4 regions of the Pseudomonas sp. H2_D02 genome follow, and region 1 is predicted to be linked to each of the others. Evidence: predicted binding sites of a transcription regulator. Region 1 holds the regulator's gene; each other region holds the start of a gene.
What was found. The regulator FliA, encoded in region 1, starts transcription of late flagellar genes. The targets are predictions, from matches to a motif close to CTAAAGTTTNNNNNNNNNNNGCCGNTAA.

Region 1 (4,455 bases):
CCGCTGCCTTTGGCGCAGCCGGGGCCAGCCGGCGCTGCGACCGCATCGGGGGCGAACTGGCCCTTGCCGTGCAACTGGTCAAGCAGCGACTCGAACTCATCGTCGGTAATTTCATCGCTGGCAGCGCCGTCGGCGGCTGGCGCAGCAGGTGCGGCTGGCGCCTCGGCTTCGGCCTTGACGGCGTTCAGCGAGTCCAGCAGCGATTCGAATTCATGGTCGGTGATGTCGCCCGATTCCTCGGCGACCGGCTCTTCCACAACAGGCTCGGCCACCGGCGCGGCTTCGTCAGCCGACTGCGGCTCGGCCAGGCGCGACAGCGCGGCGAGCAGCTCGGGTGTGGCCGGGGTGATCGGCGAGCGCTCGCGCACTTCGCTGAACATGCTGTTGACCGCATCCAGCGCTTCGAGCACCACGTCCATCAGTTCCGAGTCGACGCGACGCTCACCCTTGCGCAGGATGTCGAACACGTTCTCGGCAATGTGGCAGCACTCCACCAGCTCATTGAGCTGGAGGAAGCCGGCGCCTCCTTTTACAGTGTGGAAACCGCGAAAAATTGCATTGAGCAGATCCGCATCATCAGGTCGGCTTTCCAGCTCGACCAGCTGTTCGGACAGTTGCTCTAGAATCTCGCCGGCCTCAACCAGGAAATCCTGAAGGATCTCTTCATCGGCGCCGAAGCTCATTAATGGCTGCTCCTAAAATAGGGCTAAATCAAAATCCAAGGCTGGACAGCAAATCGTCCACATCGTCCTGACCGGACACAACGTCTTCTCTTTTATCGGCATGAATCTGCGGACCTTCACCCTGAGAGAGATGTTTTTGTGGATCTTTTTCAGCAAGCATCGCTTCACGGTCGTGTTCGATGTCGGCAAAGCGGTCGACCTGGCTAGCCATCAACACCAGCTTGAGCAGATTGCTTTCCACTTCGGTGACCAGTTGGGTCACGCGCTTGATGACCTGACCGGTGAGGTCCTGGTAATCCTGGGCCAACAGAATGTCGTTGAGGTTGCTTGCCACGGCGCGGTTCTCGGCGCTGCTGCGTGTCAGGAAACCGTCGACCCGCCGGGCCAGCTCCCGAAATTCCTCGGCGCCGACTTCGCGACGCATGAACCGTCCCCAATCGGTGCTCAACGCCTGGGCTTCCTCGCTCAGGCCGTTGACCAGGGGCGTTGCGCTTTCCACCAGGTCCATGGTGCGGTTGGCCGCGGCTTCGGTCAGCTTGACCACATAGCCAAGGCGCTCGGTTGCGTCGGTAATCTGCGAGACTTCCTCGGCCTGCGGCATGTTCGGATCGATCTGGAAATTGACGATCGCGCTGTGCAGTTCACGGGTGAGCTTGCCGACTTCCTGGTACAGACCACGATCCCGGGTCTGGTTGAGCTCATGAATCATTTGAACCGCATCGCCGAAGCGGCCCTTTTCAAGGCTGTCGACCAGTTCGCGGGCATGTTTTTTCAGGGTCGATTCGAAATCGCCCATTGAAGATTCGTTGTCCATAGCTCCCCCGTGGCGCCGTTAACCGATGCGTTCGAAGATTTTTTCGATCTTCTCTTTCAACGCCTGGGCCGTGAAGGGTTTGACCACATAGCCGTTTACACCGGCCTGGGCCGCTTCGATGATCTGCTCGCGCTTGGCTTCGGCAGTCACCATCAGCACCGGGAGGTGCTTGAGTTTTTCGTCGGCGCGCACATGGCGCAGCAAGTCGATACCGGTCATGCCAGGCATGTTCCAGTCAGTCACCAGAAAGTCGATGCTCCCGCTGTTGAGAACCGGAATGGCAGTGGTGCCATCGTCGGCCTCGACCGTGTTGGTGAACCCAAGGTCACGCAACAGGTTTTTTATGATCCGCCGCATCGTTGAGAAGTCATCAACGATGAGGATTTTCATGTTCTTGTCCAATTCGACCTCCAAGCAGTCTTAAACGCGCCCAGCACCTGAACGCGCCATTTCAATCAATCCGGCACAACACTCGACAACGGTCTGGAGCACAACGGATGGAGACTGGCGTGGCACTTGCCATGCCTGCCCCGCTCGCAGCATCTCCGCACCGCCTGTCAGCGTGCTCGCCACTCCCCCAAACGCCCCCGCAAACGGGCCGCGCACTGGCTGTGTAACTGGCTGACCCGCGATTCGCTGACCCCCAGGACCTCACCGATTTCCTTGAGGTTCAGCTCTTCGTCGTAGTACAGCGCCAAGACCAGTCGCTCACGCTCCGGCAAATTGGCAATCGCTTCCGCCAACGCACTCTGGAAGCGTTCATCTTCCAGGTCGCGCGATGGCTCCATGTGAGCACTTGCGCCATCCTCATGCAGCCCTTCGTGTTCGCCGTCCTGCAACAGGTCGTCGAAACTGAACAGGCGACTGCCCAAGGTATCGTTCAAAATCCCGTAATAATCGTCGAGACTCAATTGGAGTTCGGCCGCAACCTCATGATCTTTAGCGTCACGCCCGGTTTTAGCTTCAATCGCGCGAATCGCGTCACTGACCATACGGGTATTGCGGTGCACTGAACGCGGTGCCCAATCGCCCTTGCGGACTTCATCGAGCATGGCGCCGCGAATGCGGATACCGGCATAGGTCTCGAAGCTGGCGCCTTTGCTGGCGTCGTATTTGTTCGCCACTTCCAGCAGGCCAATCATGCCCGCCTGGATCAGGTCTTCGACCTGGACACTGGCCGGCAAGCGTGCCAGCAAGTGATAGGCGATGCGCTTGACCAATGGCGCGTAACGCTCGATCAATTCGTACTGGGCGTCCCGTGCCGATTTTTTGTAGAGATGGTTGTAACCGCTGGCTGTCATAACACGGGCCCTGCTGTTTGTTGCACAAGACGCTCGACGAAAAATTCCAGATGCCCGCGTGGGTTGGCGGGCAGTGGCCAGGTATCGACCTTCTGGGCGATCGCCTTGAACGCCAGCGCGCATTTGGAACGTGGAAAGGCTTCATATACGGCACGTTGCTTCTGGACGGCCTTGCGTACGCTTTCGTCGTAAGGCACTGCGCCGACGTATTGTAGGGCGACGTCCAGGAAGCGATCCGTGACCTTTGTCAACTTGGCGAACAGGTTGCGTCCTTCCTGCGGGCTCTGGGCCATGTTGGCCAGGACGCGGAACCGGTTCATGCCATAGTCGCGGTTAAGCAGCTTGATCAGGGCGTAGGCGTCGGTGATGGACGTCGGTTCGTCGCAGACCACCAGCAGGACTTCCTGGGCGGCGCGGACAAAACTGACCACCGAGTCACCGATGCCGGCAGCCGTGTCGATCACCAGCACATCGAGGTTGTCGCCGATGTCGCTGAAAGCCTGGATCAGGCCGGCGTGCTGGGCCGGGGTCAGGTGCACCATGCTCTGGGTGCCGGAAGCGGCCGGCACGATGCGAATCCCGCCGGGCCCCTGCAGGAGCACGTCGCGCAGTTCACAGCGGCCTTCGATCACGTCCGCCAGGGTGCGCTTGGGTGTCAGCCCCAGCAGCACGTCGACGTTCGCCAGGCCCAGGTCGGCGTCCAGCAACATGACCCGTCGGCCTAGCTCTGCCAGGGCCAGGGACAAGTTCACTGACACGTTAGTCTTGCCGACGCCACCTTTGCCGCCGGTCACCGCGATCACCTGTACGGGATGCATGCTGCCCATGTTCGTTCTTTACCTTGTCTTACTTAGACGGAGGCCACATTACTGGCTGCGCGTTCACATATGGAACAATGCATGGCAGACCATCGATGTAGGTACAAAAAATATTCATGAATACCTCAGCCAACCTGCTTGGTCGGGCTGTGGTAGATATCAGCGAACATGTCAGCCATGGCTTCTTCGCTGGGTTCTTCCTGCATTTGCACACTCACGGCACGACTGACCAGTTGATGACGGCGCGGCAGATGCAAATCATCCGGGATCCGCGGCCCGTCGGTCAGGTAGGCCACCGGTAGTTCATGACCGATCGCCAGGCTCAACACCTCGCCCAGGCTTGCCGTTTCGTCCAGCTTAGTCAGGATGCAGCCGGCCAGCCCGCAGCGTTTGTAGCTGTGGTATGCGGCGGTTAGAACCTGTTTCTGGCTGGTGGTTGCCAACACGAGATAATTTTTTGACTTGATGCCACGTCCGGCCAGGCTTTCCAGCTGCATGCGCAGGGCCGGATCGCTGGCTTGCAGGCCGGCGGTGTCGATCAGCACGACGCGCTTGCGCATCAGCGGCTCCAGCGCCTGGGCCAGGGATTGGCCCGGGTCCACATGGGTCACCGACACATTGAGGATCCGACCCAGGGTCTTGAGTTGTTCCTGGGCGCCGATGCGGAAACTGTCCATGCTCACCAGGGCGATACTCTGCGCGCCGTACTTGAGGACATAACGGGCCGCGAGCTTGGCCAGGGTGGTGGTCTTGCCCATGCCGGCCGGGCCGACCATGGCGATCACTCCGCCCTCCTCCAGTGGCTCGACTTCCGGCGTGGCGATCATCCGCGCCAGGTG
Region 2 (4,455 bases), 2.0 Mb from region 1:
AAGATCTGGAGCCACCGCCAATCCCCGGTGGGAGCAAGCTTGCTCGGGGCGGCGATCCGACGATGGCGGTAGCTCCCCTGGATCAGATCTTGAAGCTGTCCACCAACTGCTTCAACCGATTGGCCTGCTGTGACAAGGCATCGCAATCCTTCAGGGTTTCGTTGAGGTTGGCGACGCTTTGCTGGTTCAAAGTGTTGATATGCGTGACGTCCATATTGAGGGTTTCCACCACGGCAGTCTGTTCTTCGGTCGCAGCGGCCACGGACTGGTTCATGCCATCGATTTCGCCGATGCGCTGGGTCACGCTGACCAGGCGCAGGCCGGCCTGGTTTGCCACTTCCACGCTCTCCTCGCTGGAGGCCTGGCTGGCGTTCATCGTGGTCACGGCCTCACGAGAGCCGACTTGCAACGACGTGATCATCTTGTGAATTTCTTCGGCCGACTCCTGGGTGCGATGCGCCAGGTTGCGCACCTCATCGGCCACCACCGCGAAACCACGTCCGGCTTCACCGGCACGGGCCGCTTCGATGGCGGCGTTCAAGGCCAGCAGGTTGGTTTGCTGGGAGATACCCTTGATCACGTCCAGGATGTGCCCGATGTTGTCGGTGCTCGCGTTCAGCGTTTCGATCTGGGTGCACGACAGGCTGATCTTCTGCGACAGCTCGGTCATGGCCTGGATGGTTTTCTCTACTACTTGGCGACCGTCGTCCGCCTGTTCGCTGGCGCCACTGGCGTGCTGCGAAGCATCGGCGGCGTTGCGGGCGATTTCCTGGGTCGCGGCGCCCAACTGGTTGATCGCGGCGGCCACGCTGTTGGTGCGCGCGCTCTGCTCATCCGAACCGACGAGCGAGGCGTTGGAAGACGTCATCACCCGTTGCGACAGGTCATGCACCTGGCGCGTGGCGGAAGACACTTCGGCGATCGAAGCATGAATACGTTCCACGAACTGGTTGAACGAACCACCCAACACCGCGAACTCGTCCTTGCCCTGCACGACCAGGCGCCGGGTCAGGTCGCCTTCACCCTGGGCGATGTCCTGCATCGCACGGCCCATGGTGGTCAGCGGACGCATCAGCACCTGGATCAACAAGCTCAACAGCAACGCAATCGCCGCCACCGCGACGAACATCGCGATCAGCGCCGACGTACGGAACTGGCTCAGCGGTGCGTAGGCCTTGCTCTTGTCGATCGACAGGCCGATGTACCACTCGGCGCCCGGCAAACCGGTCACCGGGGTGAACGAAAGGATGCGGTCCTGCCCGTTCAGCTCCACGTCCTGGATGCCTTTGCCGATGCGCACCGGGGTGCCTGGGTAGATGTCCTTGAGGTTCTTCATCACCTGGTCTTTGTCCGGGCTGACGATCACCTGACCGTCGCCGCTGACCAGGAACGCATGGCCGATACCACCGAAATCCACGGAGTTGATGATCTTCACCAGGGTTTCCAGGCTCAGGTCACCACCGACCACACCGAGCAGCTCGCCGTTGTGCTTGACCGGCAGGGCAATGGTTACCACCAGGCCGCCAACGGCCGCCGCGTAAGGTGGGGTCAACATGGTTTTATCGGCGGCGACGGCCTGTTTGTACCAGGGACGCTGACGCGGGTCATAACCGTCGGGCATCTTCGCGTCAGGCCGCTGGGTGAACACGCCGTTGTTCTGGCCCACGTAGGTGAACTGGAAGTTCGAGGTCAACGCCGGCTGGTCGACCAGCCCCGGCAAATCGGCGCTCGGCCCTTGATGCGCGATGTTTTGCGCCAGGTTTTCCAATACCAGTATCCGCCCACTCATCCAGTTCTGGACGCTGCTGGCCGTGAGGTCACCGGATTGCTCGATGGATGACTCGAGGCTGCGGCCGATGGTGTTGCGTTGCAAATAATCGTTGTAGAGCGTGAACAGGGCAAAAGCCAGAACCACCACACCAGAGGCGGCCAGGAGGATTTTGTGGCTGAACTTTAGATTCATGGATGGGACTTCTTATGCAGGGGATGGGGGTGCATTCCGGTTGGCAATTCCATGTAGCCGCAGAGCTGAGATTGGATCCGCTCCATTTTGGTGCACGCATACCTTGCTGTCGGCCAGCGCCTGGAAAAGATTAGCCGGTTGTACAATTGTCCGACGAGATGACCACTGAATCGGAAGGATTCCACGGCGAACGGTGGTTGCAAATTTAATGAACGCTTATGACAATGCGACCTATTATCATTTGTGATATCAGGCCATCGCGTTCATGTCCTCTCCCCAGTTAGCAGTACAGGCGCTCTACTGCAGCCACCATAGCTGGCTCCACACATGGTTGCGCAGCCGATTGGGCAACGCCGCCGATGCGGCCGACCTGGCCCAGGACACTTTCGTACGCCTGCTGCAACGCACCGAACGCCTGGATCTCAAGGCGCCCCGCGCTTTTCTGCGCACCATCGCCCAAGGCCTGGTGATCGATCATTGGCGCCGGGAAGAAATCGAACGCGCCTATCTGGAAACCATCGCGCACCTGCCGGAGGCCCAGACCCCCAGTGCCGAAGCCCAAGCTCTGATCCTGGAACTGCTGGAGGGCATTTCCCGAATGCTTGAAGGCCTCAAGCCCAAGGTGCGCAGGGCGTTCCTCCTGGCCCAGTGTGAAGGCATGACCTACAAGCAGATTGCCGAGCAAATGGGCATCTCGTTGCGGTCGGTGGAACGTTATGTCGCCGATGCGCTGTATCACTGCTACGTGCTGCGCTATGAAGATTGAGCCGATGGATCAAACCTCGCGGGGGCGCGGCCCTTCGCAACAAGTGGTCAAGCAAGCGATCCACTGGCTGCTGCGCCTGCGCAACCATGCCGCCAACCCGGTCCTGCGCCAACAGTGCGACGCTTGGCGCATCGCCCACAACGATCACGAACTGGCCTGGCAACGGGTGCAGTCGCTGCACAGCGAGCTGACGGCCAACCTTCGCGCCGTGCCCGGCGCCCACATCGCCCTCGACACCCTGGAAACCAGCGCCCAGCGCCTCGGTCGGCGCCAGGCGTTGAAACTGTTGTCCGGCGTCGCCGTGGTGGGTGCTGCCGCATGGCTGGGCAAGGACCTGGGCTGGCAGCCCTGGAGTGCCGACTTCGCCACTGCCACGGGCGAACGACGCGGCTTCCAATTGCCGGACGGAACACGGCTGGAACTCAACACCCACAGCGCGGCCGATCTCGACTACACGGCGAGCCAACGCCTGATCACGTTGGCGCGCGGCGAAATCATGGTCACCTGCGGCCGCGATCCCGGACGCCCGCTGTTGGTGAAAAGCCGCGAAGGTTTGTTCGAAGGGTTGGAGGGGCGCTTCGTCGTACGCCAGGACAGCGACTGCACGCGCCTGAGCGTCACCAGCGGGCGGGTCGCCATTCGCTCGCACCAAGGCAGCGACGGCGCGCCGATCCAAGTGGAGGCCGGGCAAAGCTATCTCGTCAGCGCAACGACAGCGACCCTGGCACCGCCCTTGGACATGGACGCAGGCGCTTGGGCGGACGGCTTGATCGTCACGCGCAACATGCGCCTGGAAGACTTTCTCAACGAGGTCGGCCGCTACCGCCGGGGCTATCTGAAATGCGCCGCCTCGGTGGCGGACCTGCGTTTGTCCGGCGTCTTCCGCCTGGACGACATCGACAAGACGCTGGCCGTGCTCCCGCGCACGCTGCCCGTGCAACTGCGCTATCGAACCCGCTGGTGGCTGACAGTGGAACGTCCGGCCTGATTTTTTTTGGCGGGTTTTGCGCAGGCGTCCGGCTAGGACAGTAAGCAACGCTTATCTGCCTTCAGCGACTCCAACGGAAACCCATAATGACTGAGCGCGTAACCCTCAAGACCTCCTTCGGCTGTTCCCCGCAAACCAGCCTCTTGCGCCAAGCCGTCCGTGCCGCGCTGCTGAGCACGGCGCTGGGCGTCAGCGCTGTGCCGACGCTGGCCATCGCCGCGCAGGACGGCGTCACCGCCAGCCGCCAGAGCTACAACATCGCCGCGGGCCCATTGAGCGAGGTGCTGAACCAGTTCGCGCGCCAGGCAGGGGTTACGTTGGCGAGCACCCCCGAGCAAACCGCCGGCCGCCAGTCGCCAGGCCTCAAAGGTGAATATTCCGCGGACCAGGCCTTGGACCAGTTGCTCAATGGCTCGGGGCTGATTGCGGTCGGCCAGGAAGGCAGCGGCTACGTCTTGCAGGCCCAAGCCGCGGACAGCGCGCTGGCGCTGCCGACCACCGACGTCAAGGGTTTCGCCCTGGGCAACGCCTTGGGCAGCATGGCGGGCTACAACGCCACCCACAGCCAGGTCGCGACCAAAACCAGTACCGCCCTGCGCGAGACCTCACAAAGCGTATCGGTGGTGACCCGCGAGCAAATGGACGACCAGGGCGCGCAGACCGTTTCCCAGGCGATGCGCTACACCCCCGGCGTGCTGACCAACCCCTACGGCGCGACCCATCGCTACGACTACGTGG
Region 3 (4,455 bases), 2.3 Mb from region 1:
ACCGGCCAAGTTGCCCTTGACCCTGGTGCTGGCACTGCCGCGTCCGAAGATGCTCAGGCGCGTGTTCCAGACCGTGGCGACCATGGGCGTGCCGCGCGTGGTGCTAGTGAACAGTTATCGGGTGGAAAAAAGTTTTTGGCAGACGCCGTTCCTGGAGCCCGAGGCGATTCGTGAACAACTGATCCTGGGGCTGGAGCAGGCCCGGGACAGCGTGCTGCCGGAAATCGTCATCGAGAAGCGCTTCAAACCCTTCGTCGAGGATCGCCTGCCCGCCATCGCCGAGGGCACCCTCGGGCTGGTCGGCCACCCCGGCAACCACCCGCCCTGCCCCCGGGCACTGACCGAACCGGTGACCCTGGCAATCGGCCCCGAAGGCGGTTGGATTCCCTATGAGATCGACTTGCTGGGCAAGGCCGGCCTGCAGCCGGTGCAGCTTGGTGAGCGGATCCTGCGGGTCGAGACCGCGGTGACGGCGTTGCTTGCGCGGCTATTCTGATCCTGATCGTTTGCAAGGGTATTCCAAACGCATCTAACGCATTTCTCCTGTCCTCCCACATCGCGCCGATACAACTATCATAAAAAGCAGTTCCGCCCTTCAAGGGAGTACCGGCATGTTCCGATGGCTAGGTAACGTAGGCGTTAATCGCAAACTCGGCTTCGGTTTCGGCTTGGTACTGCTCTTGACCGTAATGATCGCTTTCACCGGTTGGACCGGCCTGAGCAAGGTAGTTGCTCGCGGCGACACGCTGGGACTCATCGCCAGCCTGAACGACCTGACCAAGGACCTGCGCTCCGCGCGCATGGATTATGACGCGACCCGTGGCGAAAAAGGCCCAGGTGACCTCAACGATCTCCTCGGTAAATTGGAGCCTGGGCTACAGAGCGCCCGCCAATCGATCGAGGAGCCGGCCGATGTAGCGATCATCGATAAGCAGTTGGCGGCTGTCGCCGAGTACAAGACTGTCGTCGCCGATTTGATCCGCGCCACCGCCAGTCGCGAGGATGCCCGCAGCAAACTGGGCGCCAGCGCCGATAACGCAGTGGCCCATGTCGCCGACGTTGAAAACGCCATGCTGCAAGGCGATAGCGTTCCACGACTCGGCGGTGTGTCGAGCCTGGCAAAAGCACTCCAGCAGGCCCGCTATCAGGTTCGCGGCTACACCTACAGTGGCCAGGCCAGCGCCGAGCAACCCGCGCTGGATGCCATCGATAACGCGATGAAAACCCTCGACAATCTTGCACCGCAACTGGCCGATGAACACGCCGCCAAGCTGCAGCAGGCCAGTGCATCGTTCAAGGCTTATCGTGCAGCGGTCAGCCAGTTCCATGACGCCCAGACTGCCAACGCAGCTGCCATCAAGCGCATGTCGGACCTGGGGGTCGTGCTACGCGAGGCCAGCAGGAATCTCACCGCGTCCCAGACGATGGTGCGCAACCATGAAGCGGCCCAGGCCGATACTCTCCTGGTCTCGGCCGCTGCGCTGGCCCTCCTGTTCGGCGTGATCGCAGCCCTGATAATCACCCGACAGATCGTCGACCCGCTGGGCCAGACCCTCAAGGTGGCCGAACACGTGGCCGCAGGCGACCTGACCCACAACCTTACCTCCGAGCGCCGCGACGAACTGGGCCAGCTACAGCGTGCCATGCAAGGCATGACCGTGGGCCTGCGGCAATTGATCGGCGGCATCAGCGAAGGCGTTACGCAGATTGCCAGTGCCGCCGAGCAGCTCTCGGCCGTCACCGAGCAGACTAGCGCCGGAGTCAGCAGGCAGAAAGTGGAAACCGACCAGGTCGCCACCGCCATGCACGAAATGACGGCCACGGTGCAGGAAGTGGCGCGTAATGCCGAGGAAGCCTCCGAGGCCTCCCTCGCCGCCGACCAGCAGGCCCGCGAGGGCGACCAAGTGGTGGGCGAAGCCATCGCCCAGATCGAACGCCTGTCCAGGGAAGTGAGCAACTCTACCGAAGCGATGGGCCAGCTCCAGCGCGAAAGCGACAAGATCGGCAGCGTCCTCGACGTCATCAAGTCCGTCGCCCAACAAACCAACCTGCTGGCCCTCAACGCGGCCATCGAAGCGGCCCGTGCCGGTGAAGCCGGTCGTGGTTTCGCCGTGGTGGCCGATGAAGTCCGCAGCCTCGCCCAGCGCACCCAGAAATCCACCGAGGAAATCGAAGAGTTGATTGCCGGCCTGCAGACGGGTACCGAAAAGGTCGCGAGCAGCCTGGGCAGCAGCCGCGGCCTGACCGATAGCAGTGTCGAACTGACCCGCCGCGCCGGCGGTTCCCTGGAGAACATCACCCGCACCGTCTCGGCGATCCAGGCAATGAACCAACAGATCGCCGCCGCCGCCGAGCAACAGAGCGCCGTGGCCGAGGAGATCAACCGCAGCGTGCTGAACGTCCGCGATGTATCCGAGCAGGCCTCCGCCGCCAGCGAAGAGACCGCTGCCTCCAGCGCCGAATTGGCACGGCTGGGGGTTCATTTGCAAACGCTGGTAGGACGCTTCAAGGTCTGACCAGAACGGCCGGCATAACCCTGTGGCGAGGGAGCTTGCTCCTCGCCACGAAATCTTGACAATCCCCTACAGATCCCTCCCAAACCGCCGATACAGTCCCCATAAAACCAAATCAGCGCTCCAAGGGAGTATCAGCATGTTCCGGTGGCTTGCCCAGGGTCTGGGAAATGTAAGCGTGAATCGCAAACTCGGCGCAGGCTTCGGCCTGGTGCTGCTCCTCACCTTGATGATCGCGTTCACCGGCTGGTCCGGCCTGGGCAATGTCATCAGCCGCGGCGACAAGCTCGGGTTCATTGCCGGTCTCAACGACCTGAGCAAGGACTTGAACCTGGCCAGCATCGACTACAACACCACCCGGGGCGAGAAAGGCCCGCAACAGGTCGACGACCTGCTTGGCAAGCTCGATGCAGGCCTGAAAACCGCTCGCGAATTGATCGAACAGCCCGCCGACATCGCGTTGATCGACCAGCAACTGGCCGCCGTCGCCGAGTACAAAAGCGCCTTCGCCCAGATGACCAGTGCCACCGTCAGTCGCGAAGATGCCCGCAGCAAGCTGGGCGCCAGCGCCGATAACACCGTGGCGCGGGTCGCCGAAGTGGAAAAAGCGCTGCTGCAAGGCGGCGACATCACCCAGTTCAACAACATCGTGACCCTGAGCAAGGCGATCCAGCAGGCCCGCTACCAGGTCCGCGGTTACACTTACAGCGGCAAAAGCGAGGCCCAACAGCCGGCCATCGATGCAATCACCGATGTCTTGAAGCTGCTGGCTCGCTTGCCAGCCCAGTTGCCCGAGGAGCATGCCGACAAGCTCCAGCAGGCCAGCGACTCGATGAACCTCTATCGAGCGGCGGTCAGCCAGTTCCGCGACTCCCAGCTCGATAACGGTGCCGCACTGCAGCGCATGAGCGAGCAAGGCCAGATCCTGATCGACTCCAGCCAGAAGCTCACCGTGTCACAGACCGCCGTGCGCGACCGCGACACCGCCCAGGCCAAGAGCATCCTGATTGCAGCCGCCGCCCTGGCCCTGCTATTTGGCGTGATCGCCGCCCTGCTCATCACTCGGCAGATCGTCGGTCCTCTGGATGAGACCCTGAAGGTGGCAGAACGCGTCGCCGCGGGTGACCTGACCCATAACCTCACCTCTGAACGCCGCGACGAACTCGGCCAACTGCAACGCGCCATGCAACGCATGACCGTGGGCCTGCGGCAATTGATCGGTGGCATCGGTGAAGGGGTTACCCAGATCGCCAGCGCCGCCGAACAGCTGTCGGCCGTGACCGAACAGACCAGCGCCGGTGTGAACAGTCAGAAAGTGGAAACCGATCAGGTCGCCACGGCCATGCACGAAATGACCGCCACGGTGCAGGAAGTCGCGCGCAACGCCGAGGAAGCCTCCGAAGCCGCCGTCGCCGCCGACCAACAGGCCCGTGAAGGCGATAAGGTAGTTGGCGAAGCCATCGCCCAGATCGAACGCCTGGCCAAGGAAGTGGGCAACTCCACCGCCGCCATGGGCGATTTGAAGCGCGAAAGCGACAAGATCGGCAGCGTCCTGGACGTGATCAAGTCCGTGGCCCAGCAAACCAACCTGCTGGCCCTCAACGCAGCCATCGAAGCGGCCCGTGCCGGGGAAGCCGGACGTGGTTTCGCGGTGGTGGCCGATGAAGTCCGCAGCCTGGCCCAGCGCACCCAGAAGTCTACCGAAGAGATTGAAGAGCTGATCGTCGGTCTGCAAGCCGGCACCGAGCAGGTTGCGACCATCATGGACAACAGTCGCAGCCTGACCGACAGCAGCGTCGAACTGACCCGCCGCGCCGGGGGCTCGTTGGAGAACATCACGCGTACGGTTTCGGCGATCCAGTCGATGAACCAGCAGATCGCAGCGGCGGCCGAGCAGCAAAGCGCGGTGGCCGAGGAGATCAACCGCAGCGTGCTGAATGTG
Region 4 (4,455 bases), 1.9 Mb from region 1:
CGCCGGCTGCGTCGCGCTGTGGGGCTACTTGCTGTACCAGGGCGTGATCGACCCGCTGGGCGGCATCAACACCTTGTGGCCGCTGTTCGGCATCTCCAACCAGATGCTGGCCGGTATCGCGCTGATGCTCGCCACCGTGGTGCTGATCAAGATGAAGCGCCAGCGCTACGTCTGGGTCACGCTGCTGCCGGCGAGCTGGCTGCTGATCTGCACCACCACCGCGGGCCTGATCAAGCTGTTCGACGCCAACCCGGCGATCGGCTTCCTGGCCCTGGCGCGCAAATACAACGATGCCCTGGCCGCCGGCCAGATCCTGGCCCCGGCCAAGAGCATCGAGCAGATGCAGCACGTGGTGTTCAACGCCTACACCAACGCAACGCTGACGGTGTTGTTCCTGTTCGTGGTCTTCAGCATCCTGTTCTACGCGCTCAAGGTCGGCATCGCCGCCTGGGGCACGAAAGAACGCACGGACAAAGAAGCGCCATTCCAGGCCCTGCCGGACGCTTGATCGAGGATTGCAACGATGTTCAATGACTTGAGTCGCCTCGGTAAATACCTCGGTCAGGCCGCCCGCCTGATGGTCGGCATGCCCGACTACGACAACTACGTCGAGCACATGCAAACCAAGCACCCGGACAAGCCGATGATGGACTACGAGGCGTTCTTCCGCGAACGCCAGGAGGCCCGTTACGGCGGCAAGGGTGGGCCGAAGTGCTGTTGAACTGAGTCTATCCCACAGTTGTTTTGGGCTGGTCTCAAGATTTGTGTACACCACCGTTCCCCTGTGGGAGCGAGCTTGCTCGCGAAAGCGGAGTGTCAGTCAACGATGATTCGGCTGACCTGACGCCATCGCGAGCAAGCCCGCTCTCACAGTTGTTTTTGGGTGGTTTCGAGATTTGCGTGCACACCGATTCCCCCCACAGTTGGTTTGGGTTGGCCTCAGGATTTGCGTACACCACAAATTCCTTGTGGTGAGGGAGCAAGCTCCGTCGCCACAGGGCCGTTGTCTGGCTTGATTCCGGTGTTGATCAATCGGCCAACAACACCGCCGCATCGAAGCCTACCCGCAGGTTGCCCCAGTGACGACCGCCGAAGAAGAACGGCACGTCGATCTCGGTCATGATTTCGCCGGTGTCGCGCAGGTAGGTCTGCAGCAGGAAGCGCTGGACGTTGCCCGCCGCGCGCAGGCCGATCGGGTCGTTGAAGATCCGCTTGTTGCGGCACACCGGGAGGTCGACGGCGCGGTCGCCGGTCGGTGGCTTGGAGACCCAGCTGTTGTTGACCGGGCAATAACCCTTCGTATCGACAATGAACGAGACCTTGCCGCCCGGCGTGCTGCGGGTGAGCTTGTCGCATTCTTCCTGACAGACCCGGGCAAAGCGCTCGGTGTAGCTGGTCATGTACTGCTTGGGATCGGTGCCCTGAATCAGTTGGTAATTCTGGTCGAACAGGTTGACGCCCTCGTCCTGCAACGCCTGCAGATGAAGCTGCAGCGTGTCGCGGCATTCGCTGGCGCGGGTGATGGCGGCGTCCAGCTTGCCGTGGCCGAGCACGAAGCGGCCCAGCAGCGTCTGGACCTTCTCGGCCACGCCGGACAGGTCGCGGGTGGCGGTGGCCGATTGCTGCATGCGCTGGTCGATCGACTGGCTGTCGGCGTGGATCTGCGTGACGCGTTCGTTGATGCCGGTGTTGGTGTCGGCGAATTGCTGGATGTGATCGGCAATGTCGGCCAGCTTGCCGTTGGTGGATTCGAAGTCGACGATCATGCTTTCGAAATGACCGGACGCGCGCTCCACGACTTTCTGGGTTTCCCGGGCGCTGTGGCTGATCTGAGTGGTCTGCTCGTGGGTCGAGCTGACTTCCTGGAGCATGGCGTCGATGTTGCGCGAGATGTCGTCGGTGGCCCGGCTGACGTTCTGCGCCAGGGTGCGCACTTCATCGGCCACCACCGCAAAGCCCCGGCCACTTTCCCCGGCACGCGCGGCTTCGATGGCTGCGTTGAGCGCCAAGAGGTTGGTCTGGGCGGAAATCTGCTGGATCAGGCCGACGATCGACTTGATGCTCGAGGAGCGCTGGTTGAGGGCGTCCACCAGCCCGGCGAACTCGCCGAGGCTGCTGGAAATCTCGCTGATGTTGCCGGTCACTTCCAGCAGCTCGGCGTAGGAATCGCGGGCCATGCTCAGGTTCTGCGCGGTGGTGCCGGAGATGCCTTGGGTCTGGCGCGACACCTCTTCGATACGGCCCACGGCGGTATTGCTCTGCTCCATCACTTCCTTGGCGAAACGCGCCTGGTGGGTCGCGCTGTCGCTGGAGTCGCTGATGTTCTTCAACGAGCGGGCCGACTCGACGGCAATGTGCACCGTCAACGCCTGGACGTTGCTGATGATCTCGCGCTGCTTGGCCAGGAAGCGGTTGCAGGTCGCGGCCAGCGTGCGGATTTCATCGTGGGTGACCAGCGGCAGGTCCTTGGACAAGTCGCCCTCGCCATTGGCGATCTCTTCCAGGGCCTTGGTCATGGCGGTGACGGGGCGCACGATGAGGTGGCGGAAATACCAGACCATGAAACTGATCATGCCCAGCGTCAGGACCGTACCGAAGAGCAGGGCATGGGTGAGGCTGTCGAGCCGGCCTTCGATTTGCGCCAGCAGCGCCGCGTCCAGCTGGGCCGCGCGCAGCTGCAGGAGGATATCGGCGCGGGCGCTGAGGGCCACCCAATACAACAGCCCACTGACGGCGACCAACAGGAAAAGGCTTGAAAGCTTTTTGGTGAGGGTATCGAAAAACTGCATCTCGATAGACTCGTACAAGGCCTTTAACGTCTGCATGCCGCTGCTCCTGCGAAAAAATCACTTAATGGAATACATTCGACCGCTCACGGCAAAGCTTTAGGGCAGTGGGGCGATTTGATATCACTTTGGCAATAAATCCTGTGGGAGCGAGCTTGCTCGCGATAGCGGCGGCACGTTCCACATCAATGAAACCGATCTACCGCCATCGCGAGCAAGCTCGCTCCCACAAAGGATCACGCCGATAATCATTTGATGCAAAAGATTTACTGGGAATGATTCTCAAAGTATATTCGCTCTCATTCACAACCCCTCCTTGAGTGCAGCGTCTTGAATCGTTCCACCCCTCTCGCTTACCGCAACGCCCTCGTCAAATGTGTTTTACCCGCGCTGTCCTGCTGTTTCATGGCAAGCCCCTTGAGGGCACAGGACACTCTCGAGCTGCCCACTACGGATGTGCAAGGCGGCCGGATCATTCAGGACGAAGGCTACACGGCATCGCAAGCCAGCACGGCGAGCAAGAGCGATGTACCGATCAAGGAAGAGGCGCAATCGATCAACGTGGTGACCCAGCAGACCCTGGCGGACTATCAGGTGCGCTCGCTGGAAGACGCGATGAAGTTCGTCAGCGGTGTCAGCCAGGGCAACACCCTGGGCGGCTCGCGGGACTCGCTGGTCAAGCGCGGCTTCGGCACCAACGATGACGGCTCGATCCTGCGCGACGGCGTGCGTTCCAACCTGGGCCACAACTTCAGCGCCACCACCGAGCGGGTCGAAGTGCTCAAGGGCCCTGCCTCGATGTTGTACGGCGCCCTGGAGCCCGGCGGACTGGTCAACGTCATCAGCAAGAAGCCCGAGTACACCCAGAGCACCACGCTGAGCGGTTCCGCCTACAGCGAAGGCGGCGGCACCATGGCCGTGGACACCACTGGCCCCTTGGGCGACACCGGCCTGGCCTATCGCCTGATCGCCGAGCGCGGTCATGAAGATTACTGGCGCAACTACGGCGTCAACGAGAGCACGCTGGTGGCGCCATCGCTGGCGTGGAACGGTGAGCGGGCTTCGTTGAACCTGAGTTATGAGTACAACGAATATTCCAATCCGTTTGACCGGGGGACGATGTTCACCAATGGGCATCCGGCCGATATCGATTACGACAAGCGCCTGGACGAGCCTTGGGCCAAGAGCGTCGGTATTCGTGAGACGGCGACTGCGCGGTTCGAGTACGAGCTGACGGACGCGTGGAAGACGCGGGTGACTTATGGTTGGAACAATGACCGGTACAGTCTTTCGATTGCCCAGCCGCGCCTGTCGAATGGTGTCCTGCAGCGCGCCGCCAACGGTGCGCATTATGACGATGAAACCCGCTACGCCAGTTGGGACTTCATTGGCAATCAAGAACTGTTAGGCCAGCGTCATGATCTGTTGGTGGGCGTCGACAACCAGGTTTCAGACCAGTTTCGGGGCAAGACTTACCGTGGCGCTAACCAAGCAGGCTTCGATCCTGCGGCTCCGGTGTACGGTGGCCTGGATAAGCCCAGCGTCATCAGCCCAACCCAGAGCAACCTGAGCAACAAGCTGACCTCCAGTTCGGTGTATCTGAAGGACAACTGGCACCTGGACGATCGCTGGATCCTGGTGTTTGGCGGTCGTTATCAGCATTACGATC

Region 2: AB4N42_RS02090 (methyl-accepting chemotaxis protein) is a predicted target of FliA. The motif match lies at 2,070-2,097, and genes of this name have one in related genera.
Region 3: AB4N42_RS00965 (methyl-accepting chemotaxis protein) is a predicted target of FliA. The motif match lies at 2,583-2,610, and genes of this name have one in related genera.
Region 4: AB4N42_RS19770 (methyl-accepting chemotaxis protein) is a predicted target of FliA. The motif match lies at 2,862-2,889, and genes of this name have one in related genera.

The regions. Positions count from the first base shown of each region.
Region 1 covers NZ_CP162816.1:2,473,380-2,477,834, reverse strand. The annotation lists partial or broken gene AB4N42_RS11530 (chemotaxis protein CheA) at 1-683, opposite strand, end outside; gene AB4N42_RS11525 (protein phosphatase CheZ) at 712-1,497, opposite strand; gene AB4N42_RS11520 (chemotaxis response regulator CheY) at 1,516-1,887, opposite strand; gene fliA (RNA polymerase sigma factor FliA) at 2,055-2,798, opposite strand; gene fleN (flagellar synthesis regulator FleN) at 2,795-3,625, opposite strand; gene flhF (flagellar biosynthesis protein FlhF) at 3,742-4,455, opposite strand, start outside.
Region 2 covers NZ_CP162816.1:471,622-476,076, forward strand. The annotation lists gene AB4N42_RS02090 (methyl-accepting chemotaxis protein) at 83-1,963, opposite strand; gene AB4N42_RS02095 (sigma-70 family RNA polymerase sigma factor) at 2,229-2,729, shown strand; gene AB4N42_RS02100 (FecR domain-containing protein) at 2,734-3,717, shown strand; gene AB4N42_RS02105 (TonB-dependent siderophore receptor) at 3,804-4,455, shown strand, end outside.
Region 3 covers NZ_CP162816.1:211,567-216,021, forward strand. The annotation lists gene AB4N42_RS00955 (16S rRNA (uracil(1498)-N(3))-methyltransferase) at 1-496, shown strand, start outside; gene AB4N42_RS00960 (methyl-accepting chemotaxis protein) at 612-2,516, shown strand; gene AB4N42_RS00965 (methyl-accepting chemotaxis protein) at 2,653-4,455, shown strand, end outside.
Region 4 covers NZ_CP162816.1:4,330,562-4,335,016, reverse strand. The annotation lists gene AB4N42_RS19780 (carbon starvation CstA family protein) at 1-508, shown strand, start outside; gene AB4N42_RS19775 (YbdD/YjiX family protein) at 524-721, shown strand; gene AB4N42_RS19770 (methyl-accepting chemotaxis protein) at 1,029-2,825, opposite strand; gene AB4N42_RS19765 (TonB-dependent siderophore receptor) at 3,192-4,455, shown strand, end outside.